DNA from 4 places in the Mesorhizobium sp. WSM4822 genome. Region 3 is predicted to be linked to each of the others. Evidence: predicted binding sites of a transcription regulator. Region 3 holds the regulator's gene; each other region holds the start of a gene.
The links. The regulator PhoB, encoded in region 3, activates phosphate uptake and scavenging genes when phosphate is short. The targets are predictions, from matches to a motif close to TGTCATNNANCTGTCAT.

Region 1 (4,895 bases), on a different contig from region 3:
CTGCACCAGCCGCATGAGATCCTCGAAATCCGCCAGTGTTCCCGGCCGCCGGCCGCGCTCGAGATCCGTGACGTTCGGCGCCCCGCATCCGGCGAGGAAGGTCATCGAGCCGAGCTCCAGCGTCAGATCGCGGGCGCGCGAACCGGCGTGAGCGTGGATCGATCTCGGCGCCGAGGCGAGTGCCGCCGTCACCATGTCGCGGCCGATGCGCACCATGTCGGTGTCCGGATCGACCAGCGCGCCGGCGCTGGCGAAGTGCTCACGCGCCTGCGGCAGCAGCACCTTGATGCCGAGCTCTTCCAGCACCCGCAGCGCCGTGTCGTGAATCGCGGCCACTTGATCGTCCGAAAAGATCGGCTGCGGCAGGAACGGGTTCTTCAGCGAATGGTAGTTGGGACGGCGGCTGCTTTCGCTGCCGGCCTCGCCCGTGCGTCCACGCCGGCGTTCGCGCCTGCCGTCCCGTGCCGCGTCATCGACCATCGGAAATCCTCCTCATTGCCGCATTGCCTTGCCCTCGGGATCGTAGGGCGAGGCCGCGACGACACGCGCCGGCCGTTCCTCACCCACGACATGCACGGAGAGCGCGGTGCCCTCGCCTGCGAAATCGCGGTCGACCAGCGCCAGCGCCAGGCTCTTGCCGACCGTATAACCGTAACCGCCCGAGGTGACGAAGCCGACGCGCCGGCCCTGATGCCAGACCGGCTCGAAGCCACCGGCATCGGCGTCGAGCGCATCGATTTCCAGCGTCACCAGGCATTGGCCGCTGCCGGCCTCCCGCTGCTTCAACGCTGCTTCGCGGCCGATGAAGCCGCTCTTGCCGAAAGCGATGAAGCGGTCGAGACCGGTCTGGCCCGGCGTGTAGCCTTGCGTGAATTCGCGCGACCAGATGCCAAAGCTCTTCTCCAGCCGCAGTGCATTGAGCGCGTAATAGCCGATTTCGGCAAGGCCGAGATCCTCGCCCGCCGCCAGCAGCGTTTCGCGCAGAGTGGCATGCATGGTCACGGGGCAACTGATTTCGAAGCCGAGCTCGCCTGATATAGACAGCCGCGCTACACGGGCCTGCACCATGCCGATGTCGAATGTGCCGCAGGCCATGAACGGCAGCGCTGCGCCGGACACATCCTGATGCGTCGTTCGCTCCAGTATTTTGCGCGCATTCGGCCCCGTCAGCAGGAAGCCGCTCATCGTGTCGGAGAGGTCGTCGACGGTGACGCCTTCAGCCGCATGGCTCTCGAACCAGCGCATGTGGAATTCCCGGAGATAGTAGGAGCCCATCAGCCAATAGCTGCCGCCGCCCCAGTTGAAGACGGTGAGGTCGCCCTTCAGCCGTCCGTCACGACCGAGCATCGGCGCCAGGCCGGCCCGCCCCGGCTTCGGCAGCCTGCAGGCGAGCAGCCGGTCGAGCCAGGCTTCCGCACCTGGCCCCGCCACCGCATAGCGCGAATAGGCCGAGATATCGACGAGACCGGCGGCGCGCCGCACCTGCAGCGCCTCGTCGCCGACGATGTCGAAGGCGTTGGAGCGCCGCAGCGTCGTGTTCTCGGCAAATTCCATCGGCGCGAAATAGGCCGGGATTTCCAGTCCCCAGGAAGCCGTCCATTCGCATCCCGCGGCCGTCATGCCGTCATAGGCGCCGGGGCGTTTCAGCGGCCGGCCGGCGGGCAGCCGTTCATTGGGAAAGGTCATGACGAAGCGGCGCGAATAGAACTGGCGCGTCGTCTGCCTGAGATATTCCCGGTTGGCGGCGAAGGCGCCGTAGCGAGCGATGTCCATGCCGAAGATGTCGGCCTGCGGTTCGCCGAAAATCATCCACTCGGCCAGCGACTTGCCGACGCCGCCGCCCTGGCTGAAGCCGGCCATGACGCCGCAGGCAACCCAGTAGTTCCTCAGCCCGCGCACCGGCCCGACAATCGGATTGCCGTCCGGCGTGAAGGTGAAGGCGCCGTTGATCCATTTGCGGATGCCGGCCGTCGCCAGGCAAGGAAAGCGCTCATGCGCCTTGGCGAGTTCGGGGCTGATGCGACCGATGTCTTCCGGGATCAGCTCGATGCCGTAGTCCCACGGCGCGCCATCCATGTTCCAGTGCTTCGGGTTCTGCTCATAGACGCCAAGCAGCACGCCCTTGCGCTCCTGCCGCAGGTAGGAGAAGCCGTCGAGATCGACCGCGATGCCGATTTCCCGGTCAAGTGCTGCGATCTCGGGAATGTCTTCGGTGATGAAATAATGGTGCTCCATCGGCGTCACCGGCAGGTCGATGCCGGCCATGCGGCCGAGCTGCTTTGCCCACAGCCCGCCGGCATTGACGACATGCTCGGCGATGATGGTGCCCTGCTCCGTGACGACATCCCAGCGACCGTCGGCGCGCGGCTTCAACTCGACCACCCGGTTGCGCAGGATGATGTCGGCGCCGCGCTTTTTTGCAGCGCCGGCATAGGCGTGCGTCGTGCCGTACGGGTCGAGATGGCCTTCGTTGGAATCATGCAGGCCGCCAAGCACGCCGGTGACGTCGACGATCGGGCAGATCGCCTTGATCTCGTCGGGCGTGACAAGGCGCGCGGTCTCGATGCCAACCGACTGGAACACCGCCCAGGCCGATTTCAGCCACTCCCAGCGCGCGGGATCGCTGGCGATGTTGACGCCGCCGGTCATGTGCAGGCCGATATCCCAGCCGGATTCGGCCTCGATCTCGCGGTAGAGATTGATGGTGTAGTCCTGCAGCGCCGCCACGTTGGGGTCGGCGTTGAGCGCATGGAAGCCTGCCGCCGCGTGCCAGGTCGAACCGGCCGTCAGTTCGGCGCGCTCGATCAGCGCCACATCGCTCCAGCCAAATCGCGTCAGATGATAAAGGACGGAGGCCCCGACCACGCCACCCCCGATGACGACTGCGCGGTAGTGCGACTTCAAGGCTTCCCCTCCACGGTTAGTCCGAAGGCTGGAGCATATATGCACTGGACATAAGTGTCTAGTGCCGCCCGCGCGCATCGTTTTTCGTCGACCGCCGGCATGCACTGCGCGCTGTCACGCAAGCATCATGTTCGCGCCGTAGACCGCGTTTCGGGGAGGCTTGCGCGGCATCATCGATGTCGCACCTCTTTCAGTTTTTCGTCCCGCGGCCGCTCCGGCACATCCGTCACAAAGAGGATTATCCATGAAACACCTATATCGAACCGCGTCGCTCGGCGTCGCGCTGGCCTTGTTCACCGCCTTGACGCCGGCGCTCGCCGACAGCACCGCGACCGTCGGCGGCACGAGCTTTGTCAACAAAGGGCTGGTCGGCGTCGGCCGCATCCCGGCCGCTCAGCGCGACAAGTTCGGCGAGACGTTTGGTTCGGGCTCGGGCATGTCGATCGACACATCAGGCTGGACGCATGAGGCCGCCGGCTACAAAGGTTCGCTCTGGCTGCTGCCGGATCGCGGCTACAATGTCGTCGGCACCACCGACTACCGGCCGCGCCTCAACACCGTCGCCATCGAGTTTACCCCGGTGGCACCAGGTGCGGCACCTGCTGCCGGCCAGCAGCAGACCGGCGTCAAGGCAACGCTCGCCGACACCATGCTTCTCACCGACGACAAGGGGGCTGATGCCACAGGCCTCGATCCGCTCAACGGCGTGCGCGCGGCAAGCGGCGACATGCCGATCCTGCCGCAAGCCGACAATGGCAAGCTGGCGCTCGACAACGAGGCGATCGTGCGGCTGCCCGATGGTTCGATGTTCATCTCCGACGAATACGGCCCGAACATCTATCGGTTTTCCGCCGACGGGCATCTGCTGTCGGCAACCCAGCCACCGGCTGCGCTGGTGCCGATGCGCCACGGCACGCCGAACTTCGCCTCGGACAATCCGGGACCCGGTGCCGCCGAGCCCGATCCGAAGGATCCCGACACCGGCCGCCAGAACAATCAAGGCCTCGAAGGCATGGCGATGACGCCCGACGGCAAGTTCCTGATCGCCGTGCTGCAGTCGGCGGCCAGGCAGGACGGCGGCGATTCCGGCTCGACCCGCCAGAACACCAGGGCGCTGGTCTATGACGCGTCCGACCTCGCCCACCTCAAATTGGCGCACGAATATGTCGTGCCGCTGCCGGTGTTTAGGGATGCCAAGGGCAAGACCAAGGTCGCCGCGCAGAGTGAGATCGTGGCGCTCTCCGACAAGACCTTCCTGATGCTGGCGCGCGACAGCGGCAACGGCCAGGGCCTGAAGGGCGATGCCTCGCTCTATCGCCAGGTCAACGTCGTCGACCTATCCACCGCGACCGACATCGCCGGCGGCGCCTTCGACGCCGCTGACAAGCCGGTCGCCCCCAAGGGCATCGTCGACCCATCGGTGACACCGGCCAAGCTGACGCCATTCATCGACATCAACGACAGTGCCGAGCTCGGCCGCTTCGGCCTGCACAATGGCGCGCCCAACGACCAGGACAACCTTTCCGAGAAGTGGGAGGCGATGTCGGTGGTCAGCGTGCTCGATGCGAAGCTGCCCGACGACTACTTCCTGTTCGTCGCCAACGACAACGACTTCCTCGCCCAGGACGGTTTTCAGGTCGGCGCGCCCTACAAGGCCGAAGACGGCGCCAATGTCGACACCATGTTCCTGGTCTATCAGGTCACGCTGCCGGGTCTAGCCAAGAAGTAACGACCACTGCACGGACGGGCGCGCTTGGCGCGTCCGCCCGGAGCACTATTGCTGGTGTTTTTCCAGGCAGATTGATTGAGAAGGCTTACTTCAAGAACTCCGCGTCCTTCGGGACGCCCGCATCTATCGGCTCGGCGGTTCTGCTCGACACGGCCATGATCTTGCCGGCGGCCAACAGGTTGGGACGCACGAAGACCTGAGCGGGGCCGTTGACGCGGCTGTAGAGGTCGATGATGTCCTGGTTCATGAAGCGCACGCAGCC
Region 2 (4,895 bases), on a different contig from region 3:
CGATGCGCTGCTGCTGCCCGCCGGAAAGCTGCGCTGGGTATTTCTTCGCCTGATCGGGCAAGCCGACCAGCATGAGCAATTCCTTGACGCGGGCATCGATCTCGGCGCGCGGCCGTTTGGTGTTTTCCAGGCCAAAGGCGATGTTCCTTTCAATCGTCAGATTGGGAAACAGCGCGTAGGACTGAAACACGATGCCGTAGTCGCGTTTTGACGGCGGCAGCGTTGAGATATCCCTGCCCCCCTGGCGGACGACGCCTCTGGTCTGCAGGTCGAGGCCGGCGACGGCGCGCAGCAGCGTGGTCTTGCCGCAACCCGAAGGGCCGAGAAAGCAGATGAATTCGCCTTCGTTGATGTCGAGCGAGATGTCCTTCAGCGCATGGAACTCGCCGAAGGCCTTCCAGAGATGTTCGATCCGCAGGTAAGCCGTGTTGCCGGCAGCGGTCATGGGATGCACCTCGGCCAGCGTTGCCGATAGATCAGCGACGGGTTCGTGTCTCATTTTGACCATCCGGGAAGAGTTACGAGAAGGGCGCCGCTCTGACGGCGCCCTGTCGAAATGCTCTGCGTCTAGCTCTTGGGCTCAGACTTGGCGTCGTAGCGCTTCGTCCACTCGTCGAGAATGGCCTTGCGGTGGTTGGCCGCCCACTCGAAGTCATTGTCGATCATCTTGGACTCGATATCTGCGGGCAGGAATTCGACCGGCTTGGCGACATTCGGCATAGCCAGAACCGCATAACCTACATTGTACATCTCGTTGGCCTCCTTGCTGATCGACCAGTCGAGCAGCGTTTTGGCGGCTTCGAGATTTTTCGTTCCCGCAACGATCGCGGATGCCTCCATGTCCCAGCCGATGCCTTCGGACGGGATGACGATATCGAGGGGAGCGCCCTCCTTCTTCGATTTCGCGGCGCGGAACTCGAACGAGATGCCGATTACGGTTTCACCGGCGGCGGCCATTTTGCACGGCTTCGAACCAGAATGCGTGTAGGCATCAATATTCTGATGCAGGGCATCCATATAGGCCCAACCATCCTTCTCGCCGAACAACTGCAGCCAGCTCGATACATCGAGGAAGCCGGTGCCGGACGAGGCCGGGTTCGGCATCACGATGTGACCCTTGTATTCCGGCTTGGTAAGATCTTTCCAGCTGGTCGGCTCGGCGAGGCCAAGCTTTTTGCCCTCCACGGTGTTGAAGCAGATCGAAGCCGCCCAGGCGTCCATGCCAACCCAGGCCGGTGGCGTGTCCTTGTCGACAAACTTCGGCTTGAGCAATTCGACGCCTTTTGGCGCGTAGGGCTCAAGCATGCCTTCGGTCTTCAGCACCAGAAGCGATGTAGCGGCAAGGCCCCAGACAACGTCGGCCTGCGGATTGTCCTTTTCGGCCAACAGCTTGGCGGTAACGACACCCGTGGAGTCGCGGACAAAGTTCAGTTTGATGTCGGGATGGCTCTTTGTGAAAGTCTCGGCGTAGCGGGCGAGATCTTCGGCTTCAATGGCGGTATAGACTGTCAGTTCGGAGGTTTCGGCAAAGGCGGCGGATGACATCAATGCCGCGGCGAAGGCCATTGCGATAGTTGCGTTGCGCGATTTCATGCTCAGTTCCCCTTTGATTGTTGGCACATTCTGCGATGCACTGTGACGATCGCGCCGGTGGACATTGCGGCCCTGTAGCGCTTGTGGATGTCGTCGTTGGGTCAACTCTGGGGATTGGTGATCGATAAGTAAAATCTATTTATTTTATGACAGACAAACTTCTACTGATAGTCGTCATGGAACTGTCGCATGCCTGTTGCGGCCGCTATTTCGCGCTTGCGAAAGCCCACGATTGGCAACGGAGACGGTTATGGTCAGCCGAACGAAACGCCCGTTGTCTGTGCCCGCAAACGCGGGTCGGACGAGCGGACAGTCACCACCAGATCGCCCCCCCTCGCCCGCAAGCCCGCGTCGATTTCGGGGCATTCGAGCTCGCGGTCGGTGCGCACGGCCTTCATGGTCAGGCCGCCAGCACGGCGGTCTCGAGGATGTCGAGCGCACGATCGAGATCAGCTTTCGAAATGACCAGCGGCGGCGACAGCGTCAGCACATTGCCCTGGCTGACCTTGAAGCTCAGCCCCTGCCCCAGGCAAGCATAGAAGACGCGTTCGGCGAGATCGCGCGCCGGCTCGCGCGTATCGCGATCCTCGACGAGCTCGACGCCGACCATCAGTCCCCTGCCCCTGACGTCGCCGACATGGGGCGAGCGCGCCATCAGGTGCTGCATACGCTCCAGCATGTGCCGGCCAAGTTCGGCCGCGCGTTCGACCAATCCTTCCTCCAGGATGATGTCGATCGTCGTCAGTGCGGCGCGGGTCGTCACCGGGTTCTTCTCGTGGGTGTAGTGGCCGATCGCGAAGCCACCGGTGACGTCGAGGTCGCGGCGCGCGATGACGGCGGCGATCGGCAGGATGCCGCCGCCGAGCGACTTGCCGAGGACGACGATGTCGGGCGTCACATCATCATGCTCGTGGGCGAAGAATTTTCCCGTCTTGCCCAGCCCGGTCGGGATCTCGTCGAAGATCAGCAGCGTGCCGTGCCGGTCGCAGGCTTCGCGAACCCGCTTCCAGAAACCGGGCGGCGGCGGGTTGGGCGTCGCCCGCATCGGTTCTGCGACGACCGCCGCCACGTCCTGTTCGCGGCCGAGCACATAGGCGATCATGTTGGCGCAAGCGAGCCCCGAGGTTTCGAGGGAATCGTGGCCATAGGGACAGCGATAGCCGTCCCAAGGTGCGACGTGCTCGGTGCCGGTCATCATCGGGCCTGATATGTGCGAGCGGAAGGTCGCCTCGCCGCCGACGCTTGCAGCGCCGAAGCCGGCCCCGTGGAACGCATCCCAGAACGACACCGTCTTGAAGCGGCCGGTCGCGGCGCGGGCGATCTTCAGCGCGACCTCGATGGCATCCGAACCACCGGTGGTGAACAGCACCTTGCCGAGATCGCCGGGCGCCAATGCCGCCAGCTTCTCCGCCAGCTCGACGGCGGGCTCGCAGGTAAAGCGGCGCGGCGCAAAGCAGAGCTCATCGAGCTGCTTTTTGATCGCCGTGACCAGCCTTGGATGGCCGTAGCCGAGGTGATGCACGCTGTTGCCGTGGAAATCCATGAAGCGGCGGCCAGCGGTGTCCTCGATCCAGATGCCTTGCGCCTTCGCGATGGTCGAAAGGCAGGGGCTGGACAGACTCTGGTGCATAAAGGCAGCCGCGTCGCGATCGAGCAAGCCGCGGATCCGCGGATCGTCCTGCCCGGCATCCCATCGGCCGCGAGCCGCTGTGGTGTTGGAATCGCCTTCGGTGTGCACAAGCTCTTTGATCGCGGCCATCATGGTCTCCGAAACGCGAATGAGGGAGCGGCGAACGCTCCCTCGGTTGTCTTATCCGTCAATGCCGCCCGGTCAGGACCAGGGCAGCGAAAATGTCTTCACATTGGTGTAGCTCTTCATCGCCTCGATGACGCCTTCCTTGTAACCATTGCCCGAATCCTTGATGCCGCCGAAGGGCGACATCTCGATGCGATAGCCCGGCACTTCCCAGATGTTGACGGTGCCGACCTGAAGGCCGGCGATGTATTTCTGCATGCGCGGAAAAGAGTTGGTGCAGACGCCCGACGACAGGCCGAAGGCGGTCGAGTTGGACAGTGCGATCAGCGCATCATCGTCGTCAGGCGCGCGAACGATCGGGATGATCGGGCCGAACGTCTCCTCCATCACCAATTCGGATGTGTGAGGAACGCGATCGACGACGATCGGCGGCAGCAACGCGCCCTGACGACCCGGATTGTAGAGGATTTCGGCGCCCTGCTCGGCGGCCATGTGGACGCGGGCTTCGAACAGCGCCGCCGCCTTCTCGTGCACGACGGTGCCAAGGTCGGTCGAGCGGTCCATCGGATCGCCGAAGCGGATTTTTTTCGCCCGCTCCAGCACCAGCGGCACGAAGCGGTCGGCGACGCTTTCCTGAACCAGGATGCGCTTGACCGCGGTGCAGCGCTGGCCGGAGTTCTTTGTCGCGCCGGCGACGGCCAGATCCGCGGCTCTGGCCAGATCCTCGTCGGAGAGATCGTTGAGGATGATCAGCGGGTCGTTGCCGCCGAGTTCCAGCACCTGGCGCTTGTAGCCGGCGGTGCGGGCGATCATCTTGCCGACCGGCACGCCGCCGGTGAAAGTGATCAGGTCGATATTGTCGTTGGTGATCATCTCGTTGCCGATGTCTGCGGGCCAGCCGGTCACCACCGACAGCATTTCGGGCGGCAGACCGGCTTCATAGAGAATGTCGGCCAGGAGAAGCGCCGTCATCGGCGTCAATTCGGTCGGCTTGACCACCACGCAATTGTTGGTGGCGATCGCCGGCGCCACCTTGTGCGAGACCATGTTGAGCGGGTGGTTGAACGGCGTGATCGCCGAGATCGCCTTCAACGGCTCGCGGGTGGTGAAGATCTTGCGCGCCTTGCCGTGCGGGGTGAGGTCGCAGGAGAAGATCTGGCCGTCATCCTGGATGCACATCTGCGCCGACAGCGTGAACACGTCATAGGCACGGCCGACCTCATAGAGCGAGTCCGTCTTGGAGATGCCGAGCTCGAGCGTGATGAGATCGGAGATTTCTTCGCGGCGCGACGCCAATGCCTCGGCGGTGCGGAACAGGATCTGCTGGCGCTCGTAGCGCGTCAGCCTCGATTTGTAGCCGGCGGCGATCTCGAATGCTTTTCGCGCGTGCTCGGCACGCCCGGCCGGCACGGTGCCGATGACGGTGTCGTTCCAGGGGTAGCGCACCTCGACGACGCCGTCGGCATCAACTTTCTTGCCGGCAATGCGCATCGGCTCGTGGCGGACTTTGATGGAAGGGTCGAGTTTGGTCATGTGAGTTTTCCCG
Region 3 (4,895 bases):
TGATCAAAATGCGCGGCGACAAGGTCGGCGTGTTCTATGGCGAGAAGCAGGCGCTGTTCGATGTCAATCTCGACGTCCGCCTGAATCAGGTGACGGCGCTGATCGGCCCTTCCGGCTGCGGCAAGTCGACCTTCCTGCGCTGCCTCAACCGCATGAACGACACCATCGATTCCGCGCGGGTAACCGGCAAGATAACGCTCGACGAAGAAGACATCTACGACAAGAACATCGATGTCGTCGAACTCAGGGCGCGCGTCGGCATGGTGTTCCAGAAACCCAATCCGTTCCCCAAGTCGATCTACGAGAACGTCGCCTATGGCCCGCGCATCCACGGATTGGCCAAGCGCAAGGCCGACATGGATCAGATCGTCGAGTCGAGCCTGAAGAAGGCGGCAATCTGGAACGAGGTGAAGGACCGTTTGCAGGAACCTGGCACGGGTCTTTCCGGTGGCCAGCAGCAGCGTCTGTGCATTGCACGCGCCATCGCCGTGTCACCCGAGGTGATCCTGATGGACGAACCGTGTTCGGCGCTCGACCCGATCGCCACTGCTCGCGTCGAGGAACTGATCGACGAACTGCGCCAGAACTATACGATCGTCATCGTCACCCATTCGATGCAGCAGGCAGCGCGCGTGTCGCAGCGCACCGCGATGTTCCATCTAGGCTATCTGGTCGAGGAGGGCGCCACCGACAAGATGTTCACCACCCCCGACGACAAACGCACCCAGGACTACATCACCGGCCGGTTCGGCTGAGCTCAGGCATATGAGGGACGAAGATCATGGGTGAACATACCGTTGCATCTTTCGATGAGGATCTGGAGCAGATCAGCCAGCTGATCCGCGACATGGGCGATCTCGCCCGCTCGATGGTCAGTGGCTCGACCAAGGCTTTGCTCAATTCGGACAATGCGCTGGCGCAGCGCGTGGTTTCCGACGATGCCATCATGGATGCCCGCCAGCGCGAGCTGGACGATCGCGCCATCACGCTGATCGCCAAGCGCCAGCCAATGGCCAACGATCTGCGTGCGGTGGTCGGTTCGATCCGCATGGCCGGCGACCTCGAGCGCATCGGCGACCTTGCCAAGAACATCGCCAAGCGCGTCGGCACTGTCGGGCTGAGCGTCACGCCGCACGATCTTTCGCATTCGATCGACGCGATGGCGCAGCTGGTGCTGATCCAGGTGCAGGGGGTCGTCGACGAGTATGCCGCCGCTGACGCGGCAGCGCTTGCCACGCTCAGAAACAATGATGAACGCATCGACGTCAAATACACCTCGGTGTTCCGCGAGCTGCTGACCTACATGATGGAAGATCCCCGCAACATCACGGCGTGCACGCACCTGTTGTTTTGCGCCAAGAACCTCGAGCGGATCGGCGACCACGTGACCAACATCGCCGAAAATGCCTACTATGTTTTGACCGGCACGCAGCTGCCAGCCAATCGTCCGAAGCAGGACGAGACGGCAATGTCCGCGCCAGCGGCATAACAGGGGTGACCAGCCGATGATCGCACCACGCATCATGGTGGTGGAGGATGAGGAGCCGCTAGGCGTGCTGCTCCGCTACAATCTTGAATCCGAAGGTTACCAGGTCGAGGTGGTGACGCGCGGCGATGAGGCCGAAATCCGGCTGCAGGAGAACGTTCCCGATCTTCTGGTGCTCGACTGGATGGTGCCTGCGGTTTCGGGCATCGAACTCTGCCGGCGCCTGCGAATGCGTCCCGAGACCGAGCGGCTGCCGATCATCATGCTGACCGCGCGAGGCGAGGAAAGCGACCGCGTGCGCGGCCTGTCGACCGGCGCCGACGACTATCTGGTCAAGCCCTTCTCGACGCCGGAGTTCATGGCCAGGGTCAAGGCGCTGCTGCGCCGGGCCAAGCCGGAAGTGCTGTCCAGCGTGCTCAAGGTCGGCGATATCGTGCTCGATCGCGAGTCGCACCGTGTCTATCGCAAGAAGAGCGAGATCCGGCTTGGGCCGACGGAATTCCGCCTGCTCGAATTCATGATGCGCCATCCAGGCCGCGTGTTCTCGCGCAGCCAACTGCTCGACAATGTCTGGGGCGAGACGATCTACATCGATGAGCGCACGGTCGACGTGCATGTCGGCCGGCTGCGCAAGGCGGTCAACAATGGCCGTATGCCTGATGTCATCCGCACGATCCGTGGGGCCGGATACGCCATCCGAGAGGACTGAACTCCCTCGTTTGAACTCACGCCACGTTCTTGCCGCCGAAACCGGATCTCGCCTGCACGCCCGGCGCAAAAATCTCCTGATCGACGAAGATCAGCGCCCGCATGGCGCAGCCTTCGCGGATCAGCGGCAGTTCGTTCGGCTCGGTGTCGAAAGAAATCGATTTGGAATGCTGGCCGCCGGCGGTCTGGGCAATCGCTTGCCGCAATGCCGGCTCGATCAGGTCGAAGGCGGCGGCGCTGACACCGACCATGGCGACCGGCGCCGGATCGATCAGCGCGAACAGGCTGCCGAGGCCGTAGCCGAGCGCTTCGCCGGCCTTGCGATAGGCTTCCCGTTCGGGTCCGTCACCTTCGCGGGCCGCGGCAGCCAGGGCGCGCATGTCGGCGTCGCTGACATCGGCAACGGGTTCTGCATCCTCGCCCATCTGCCTGGCGTTGCGCCAGATGGCGTAATTGCCCGCATAGGCTTCGACGCAGCCGCGCCGTCCGCAGCGACATAGCGCGCCGTTCGGCCGATGGATCATGTGGCCGAATTCGCCGCCCGAAGAATGGGTGCCGGTGAACAATTCGCCCTTCAGCACCAGTCCCATGCCGATGCCATGCGACAAAAGGATAGCGATGAAATCGTCGCGGTAACGATCGGGGTCGCGCCAGCGCAGCGCCACCGCCATCATGTTGCAGTCGTTCTCCATTATGGCAGGGATGCCGAACTCGTCTTCGAATATGTCGGCGAAGGCGATGTCGGTGTGCGGCGTGATCGGCGACCACAGCATGGCGCGGGCACGGGTGTCGGTGATGCCCTGGATGGCCAGCGCGATGCGGGCGATGCTGCGCACGTCCAGGTCGGGATCTGCCAGGCGGCGCCGCACGATGGCCGTGCATTCCCCGATCAGCGACTCGCGCGACATCGTCAGCGTGTCCAGCCGGCGCTGCTCCTCGGATATTACCTGGCCGGCATAGTCGATGACGGCGACGGAGAGGAAGTTCAGCGACAGCACCACGGTCATTACCGCGGCCGCTTCCGGATTGAGACTGAGGCCGACCTGCGGCCGGCCGCGTTTGAGCGAGCCGGCCTCGCTCGGCTTGCTTTCGGTCAGGATGCCTTCGACGATCAGGTCGGATGAAATCGCCGAGATGGTCGAATGGCTGAGGCTTGTGGTCGCGGCAATCTCGGTTCGCGACGGCTGTCCGGCGCGGCGCACTGCCGCGATCACCATGGCGCGGTTGCGGCGGCGCAGATCGTCGTGGCGGATTCCGACCGACATGTTCTTTCATATCCTCCCGGTCGCCGCGGTTCCTCCTGCCCCTGGAACGCTGTCGGTGACGCCGGTAAATACTGGCAGAAGCTGCAGGCCGTGTCATTTATTTATTCCGAGACTCGAAAAAAACTCGAAATGACATCAAAATCCATCAGAATCGATGTTGACAGCGTTCGGGCGTTGGCCCAGTATTTTTTCGAGGCTCGAAAAAATAGAGCCTCTGTGCCGGCCCTCGGGTCAGTTTGGTCGCGCCATACGCGGCGCAGGGAGGATAATATGAAAAGATTCACGGCCGCCATCCTGGCGGGTGCCGCCATGTCGCTGACGCTCGCGTCTGTCGCGCAGGCGAAGGACAAGGTTGTCGGCGTTTCGTGGTCCAACTTCCAGGAAGAACGCTGGAAGACCGACGAGGCCGCCATGAAGACGGCGATCGAGGCCGCCGGCGACAAGTACATCTCCGCCGATGCGCAGTCCAATCCCGGCAAGCAGCTTACCGATGTCGAAAGCCTGATCTCGCAGGGCGCCAATTCACTGATCATCCTGGCGCAGGATGCGTCGGCCATCGGCCCGGCGGTGCAGAAGGCGCTGGACGAGGGCATTCCGGTCGTCGGCTATGACCGGCTGATCGAGAACAAGGACGTCTTCTATCTGACCTTCGACAACAAGGAAGTCGGCCGCATGCAGGCCCGCGAAGTGTTCAAGGTCAAGCCGGAAGGCAACTACGTCTTCATCAAGGGCTCCGGTGCCGATCCCAATGCCGACTTCCTGTTCTCGGGCTCGATGGAAGTGCTCAAGGAAGCCATCGACAGCGGCAAGATCAAGAATGTCGGCGAAGCCTACACGGATGGCTGGCTGCCCGCCAACGCCCAGAAGAACATGGAGCAGTTCCTGACCGCCAACGACAACAAGGTCGACGCGGTGGTCGCGGCCAATGACGGCACTGCCGGTGGCGTCGTCGCGGCGCTGACGGCTCAAGGCTTGGCCGGCACCGTGCCGGTCTCGGGTCAGGACGGCGACCACGCCGCGCTGAACCGCATCGCCCTCGGCACGCAAACCGTGTCGGTGTGGAAGGACGCGCGGGAGCTCGGCAAGAATGCCGCCGAGATCGCCTCGCAACTGGCCGACGGCAAGAAGACGAGCGACATCGCCGGCGCCAAGGACTTCACGACGCCGGGCGGCAACACCGTCAAGTCGCTGTTCCTGACCCCGGTTGCCATCACCAAGGACAATCTCAACGTCGTCATCGACGCCGGCTGGATCAAGAAGGACGAAGTCTGCGCGGGTGTCGCCGCCGGCACCGTGGCGGCCTGCAACTGATCCGTACCACTTTGCAATATCTGAACGCCGCGGCCCAAAAGCCGCGGCGTTTTCTCAAAGAATTGTGTTTCCGCATCATGCGGATAGCTTCTAGGCTGGGCTCCGGCATGCGTGTCAGACGGCCA
Region 4 (4,895 bases), on a different contig from region 3:
CCAGCCGGGGATCATCGACAGTGAATAGGACACGAAGACACGGTCGAAGCTATTGCGTCCGAACAGCGCCCTGGCATCGAATGCCGTGGCGTCGCCCTGGGCAAGCGTGACACGATCGAGCAGGCCCTCGCGGGCAATCGCCGCGCTGGCCGTCTCCAGCATCTCGGCCGAAATGTCGAGGCCGAAGAAACGCGCGTCGGGATAGCGACGCGCGGCCAGGATGATGTTGCGGCCGGTGCCGCAGCCGAGTTCCAGCACGGTACCGCCGGCGGGCACATCGAGCCCCGCGATCAGCCGGTCGCGGCCGAGAAGATAGTATTTGCGTGTCAGGTCGTAGATGTGGCGCTGCCAGCGGTAGACGCCGTCCATCAGTTCGGCATGGTTGGCCTTGAATTCGGGGCTGGCCGGCAACTCGCTGGTGCTCATGCGGCGCACTTCACGTAGAGATGGAAGCCGCCATAGATGGCCGAGCGATCGCGGGCCGAAAATTCGCGCGAAGCCTGGTCCTGATAATCCCACTGGTCAAGCAGCGAGCTGGAGACACGGCCCGGCAACAGGCTGGGTTCGGCGGCGGTGCGGAAGATGACGCGGGCGCCGACTGAGGCGGTGCGGGTGATTTCCGCCCACAGCGCGTTGAGCTGGCCGTCGGTCATCCAGTCCTGCGCGTCGAGCAGGACGAAGCAGTCGACGGAGCCTGCATCCTTGCCGGCGAGGAACTCGATCAGATTGGCGTGGTGGATGGCGACGCGGTCGACATTGCCGCGGATGGTCTCGTAATTCTGTTTTTCGAGATAGGCGGGCAGGGCGGCCTCGCCGGGGTTCGGATAGCGCCGGGCGAAGGCCTGCCAGGCGAAGTAGTTGTTCTCCAGCGGAAAATCGCAAGCGAGCTTTTCCAGCCGGGCTTTCAGCACGCTGGCCATGGTGCCGTCGCCAGAAGTGATCAGCGAATCGTACTGCGCCGGCGGGATGCCGAGGCCGAACAGCGAAGCCTTGCGCGATGTCGCCCATTTCAAAAGCTTCTTGTCGAAGACCGGCGCCAGCTCCTCGTTGAAGAAGCGGCGCTGCTCGCCGATGTTCTTGGCCTGCATGATGCCGGCAGGGTCGACGCCGAAGAATTTTCCCGTGCGGTGGCCCATGGCGATGAACAGGCCGAGCAGGCCGGTCTGGTAGAAATTGCGGTCGAACACAGTGATGCGCCTGATGCCGCGCCAGTTGCGGCGCTCCCAGTAGTGACGGCTGACAGGATCGAGATGCGGCGCGATGAAACGATCATACGCTTTCGAATTGTGGCTGGTGTCGGCGGCGCCGAAGAAGCGGAACAGGTCGCCCTGCGATGGCAAATGGCGCACCGCCTCCAGCTTCATGCGGTTCAGCGCGATGTGCGCGGTGTTGAGGTCGACGGCGTCGACCCGGGCCGGCGAGCGGGTGAGGTAAGCCAGAATGTTGCAGCCGCCGGAGGCGATGGTGACGACGCGGTGGCCCTGGCCAAGCTGCATCGCCTCCATGTCGACCTCGGGGTCTTCCCAGATCTGCGGATAGACGAGGCCGGAGAACAGGAAGGCGAACAACCGCTCCGAAATGCCGGCCTTCGACAGCGGGCGGTTCTGGTAGACGGCCTTTCCAACTTCCTTGCCGCGGCGAAAAACCAGATCTGCGGAAACGTCCGTCATGGCAAGATGATTCCCCATTTGCTTTGCCGCAAGCGGGTAGCCCAGGGTCATGACAGGCCGGTGACAGCCTGTTGACGCCTCCTTACAACGGTAGCGCGTAAAATCAGTTGATACCTCCGCATCCGGCACCAACTTGCGCTGTCGAAGCCCATGAGACCGCCACGAACACGCCTCTTACCGCAAACCAGTTGCGCGCGCGTCATCCTCTCCAAGTGTGAAGCCCCATTGATACGGAGTGAGGCCGATCGGCACCTTGCTGTAGGATGGCATTGACGGGACGATCCCGGGCTTGAGTGACTGGTATCCCTCAAGATAGCCGTCGTTGAAGGTCTTGCTCGGGTAGGCAGGAATGTTCTTCACGATGGACATGGCGACTTCTCCTCAGAATGTTGCGGACATGCGCCTGCCTCTGGCTCGCCATGTCCGCGCCCGGCAAGCATCCTTCACCGCCGCCCGAATCCCCCCGGTGTCGGCGTCGTCAGGATGACGGCGTCGCCGGCCTGCAGCACGGTCTGGTCGCAGGCTTTCAGCACGTCGATTGTGCCGTCCTTGCGGCGGACTTTGGTCGAGCCGACCTCGCCATCGCCGCCCCCATCCAGCCCTTGCGGCGGCCGGTTGCGATGCGAGGACAGGATCGCGCATTCCATCTTTTCGAGGAAGCGGATGGTGCGCCTGGTGCCGTCGCCGGCGCTCCATTTGCCTTTGCCGCCGGATCCTTCCCGAATGTGGAAATCCTCGAGCAGAACGGGAAAGCGCAGCTCCAGCACTTCGGGATCGGTGAGGCGCGAATTGGTCATGTGGGTGTGGACACCGGAGGTGCCGGCAAAGCCGCGGCCGGAATTCATCTGGCCGGCCGGCGAGCCGGAGCAGATCGTCTCGTAATATTGGTAGGTCTTGTTGCCGAAGGTCAGGTTGTTCATCGTGCCTTGCGCGTTGGCCATGGCGCCCATGGCGCCGAACAGCGCGTTGGTGACGTGCTGCGAGGTCTCGACATTGCCGGCGACGACGGCGGCGGGGTAGGCGGGTTTCAGCATGCAGCCGTCGGGAATGATGATGTTGATGGGCCGCAGGCACCCGGCATTCATCGGGATCATGTCCTCGACCATGACGCGGAAGGCATAGAGCACGGCGGCGCGGGCGACGGGTTCCGGCGCGTTGAAATTGTTCTTCATCACCGGCGAGGTGCCGGTGAAGTCGACGGTCGCCTCGCGCTTTTGCCGGTCGACCGTGATCTTCACCTTGATGATTTGGCCGGTGTCGGTCGGGTATTCGTACTGCGAACTGTCGGGCAGCCGCTCCAGCACGCGGCGCACGCTTTCGGCCGCATTGTCCTGGACATGGCCCATATAGGCCTCGACGACATCGAGGCCGAAATGCGCGACCATCTTGCGCAGTTCCGCGACGCCCTTTTCGTTGGCGGCGATCTGCGCCTTGAGGTCGGCGATGTTCTGGTGCGGATTGCGGGCTGGATAGCGGTGGTCGGTGAGCAGCGTTTCCAGCTCCTTCTCGCGGAATTTTCCGCGGTCGACGATGCGGAAATTGTCGAACAGCACGCCTTCCTCGTCGACCGTGGTGGCGAGCGGCGTCATCGAGCCGGGTGCCGTGCCGCCGATATCGGCATGATGGCCGCGCGAGGCGGCCCAGAACAGGATTTCCTCCCCACTCGAGGGGGAGGTGGCGGCGAAGCCGCCGGAGGGGGTCGGATCGACCGGGTTCGACGCTCTTGCGGTGCCTTCTGAGAGGACCCCACCCGGCCGCTGCGCGGCCACCCTCCCCTCGAGGGGGAGGGAAAACACCGGCGTCACCACGGTGATGTCGGGCAGATGCGTGCCGCCGTTGTAGGGCGCGTTGAGGGCAAAGACGTCGCCGGGGTGGATGTCGCCGGAATTCAGCCGGATGATGGTTTCGACCGAGCGGTCCATCGAGCCCAGATGCACCGGCATGTGCGGCGCATTGGCGACCAGCGCGCCATGGCGATCGAAGACGGCGCAGGAAAAATCCAGCCTTTCCTTGATGTTGACGGAATAGGCGGTGTTCTGCAGCGTCACGCCCATCTGCTCGGCGATCGACATGAAGAGGTTGTTGAAGACCTCCAGCATGACCGGATCGGCCTCCGTGCCGAGCGCTGCCTGCCGGCGCTTTTTCTCGACACGGCGCAGGAGCACATGGTTCCTGGCGGTGATTTCGGCCAGCCAGCCCGGCTCGATGACGATCGTCTGGTTCGGCTCGATAATCAAGGCAGGTCCGGCAACCCTGTTTCCCGGCTTCAGCGCTTCGCGGCGGAAGATGGGTGAAGTGCGCCACTCTCCCTCGGTGAAGATTTCGCGGGTTTGCGAAGGGCTTACGGCAAGGTCTTCGGTTCGCGATTCAGTTTCGTCGCGCCCGGTGCCGCCGGTGTCGGTGCCTTCGACACCGACGGTCTCGACGATCATCGGCTTGTCGTCATAGACGAAACCGAACTGCGCCTTGTGGGCGATTTCAAAATCGCGCCTGGCTTGGAAAATCGAATCCGCCTCGAAATTCACCGGGAGTGTCGTGTCGGTGCCGTCATAGCGAATGTGCAGCACCGGCTTCGTGGCGACCGTATCCTCGCCGATGCCTTGCGCCGCGAGTTCGGCGACAACGGCTTTTCTCAAAATGGCAATGAGGTTGCCGATCTCCGTTCTGGACTCTTCGGCAAGCGGTTTCAGCAGCGCCTGCTGGCGCGAGGCAAAGACCGAGGATAGACCGATGCCATAGGCCGACAGCAGGCCAGAGAAGGGATGGATCAGCACCGCCTCCATGCCGAGCGCGTCGGCGACCAGGCAAGCGTGCTGGCCGCCGGCACCACCGAAGCAGTTCAGGAGATACTCGGTGACGTCGTAGCCGCGCTGCACAGAGATCTTCTTGATGGCATTGGCCATGTTCTCCACGGCGATGGTGACGAACCCTTCGGCGACAGTCTCGGGCGACCGCCCATCGCCGATTTCGGCGGCGAGTGCCGCAAATTTTGCTCGCACCGTCTCGACGTCGAGCGGCTCGTCCTGGCCGGGTCCAAAAATCGCCGGGAAGAAATCGGGCTGCAGCTTGCCAAGCATGACGTTGGCGTCGGTGACGGCGAGCGGGCCGCCGCGCCGGTAGGCTGCCGGGCCGGGATTGGCGCCAGCCGAATCCGGTCCGGCCCGGAAGCGACCGGCCTCGTAATGCAGGATCGAGCCGCCGCCGGCGGCGACGGTATGGATGCGC

Region 1: a site for PhoB is predicted at 3,017-3,033, ahead of AC0L3E_RS13795 (esterase-like activity of phytase family protein). Genes of this name have one in related genera too.
Region 2: a site for PhoB is predicted at 1,766-1,782, ahead of AC0L3E_RS16285 (putative 2-aminoethylphosphonate ABC transporter substrate-binding protein). Genes of this name have one in related genera too.
Region 4: a site for PhoB is predicted at 1,731-1,747, ahead of AC0L3E_RS14020 (BtaA family protein). Genes of this name have one in related genera too.

Annotation. Positions count from the first base shown of each region.
Region 1 covers NZ_JBVVQM010000005.1:140,134-145,028, forward strand. Annotated here, with positions in the region: gene AC0L3E_RS13785 (trimethylamine methyltransferase family protein) at 1-480, opposite strand, end outside; gene AC0L3E_RS13790 (GcvT family protein) at 493-2,904, opposite strand; gene AC0L3E_RS13795 (esterase-like activity of phytase family protein) at 3,149-4,633, shown strand; partial or broken gene AC0L3E_RS13800 (L,D-transpeptidase) at 4,719-4,895, opposite strand, start outside.
Region 2 covers NZ_JBVVQM010000006.1:233,426-238,320, reverse strand. Annotated here, with positions in the region: gene AC0L3E_RS16290 (putative 2-aminoethylphosphonate ABC transporter ATP-binding protein) at 1-445, opposite strand, end outside; gene AC0L3E_RS16285 (putative 2-aminoethylphosphonate ABC transporter substrate-binding protein) at 568-1,593, opposite strand; gene pbfA ((R)-1-hydroxy-2-aminoethylphosphonate ammonia-lyase) at 1,994-3,352, opposite strand; gene phnY (phosphonoacetaldehyde dehydrogenase) at 3,425-4,882, opposite strand.
Region 3 covers NZ_JBVVQM010000003.1:37,497-42,391, reverse strand. Annotated here, with positions in the region: gene pstB (phosphate ABC transporter ATP-binding protein PstB) at 1-755, shown strand, start outside; gene phoU (phosphate signaling complex protein PhoU) at 782-1,489, shown strand; gene phoB (phosphate regulon transcriptional regulator PhoB) at 1,506-2,195, shown strand; gene AC0L3E_RS08185 (ROK family protein) at 2,212-3,459, opposite strand; gene xylF (D-xylose ABC transporter substrate-binding protein) at 3,730-4,770, shown strand.
Region 4 covers NZ_JBVVQM010000005.1:188,975-193,869, reverse strand. Annotated here, with positions in the region: gene AC0L3E_RS14025 (class I SAM-dependent methyltransferase) at 1-426, opposite strand, end outside; gene AC0L3E_RS14020 (BtaA family protein) at 423-1,721, opposite strand; gene AC0L3E_RS14015 (hypothetical protein) at 1,845-2,039, opposite strand; gene AC0L3E_RS14010 (hydantoinase B/oxoprolinase family protein) at 2,114-4,895, opposite strand, start outside.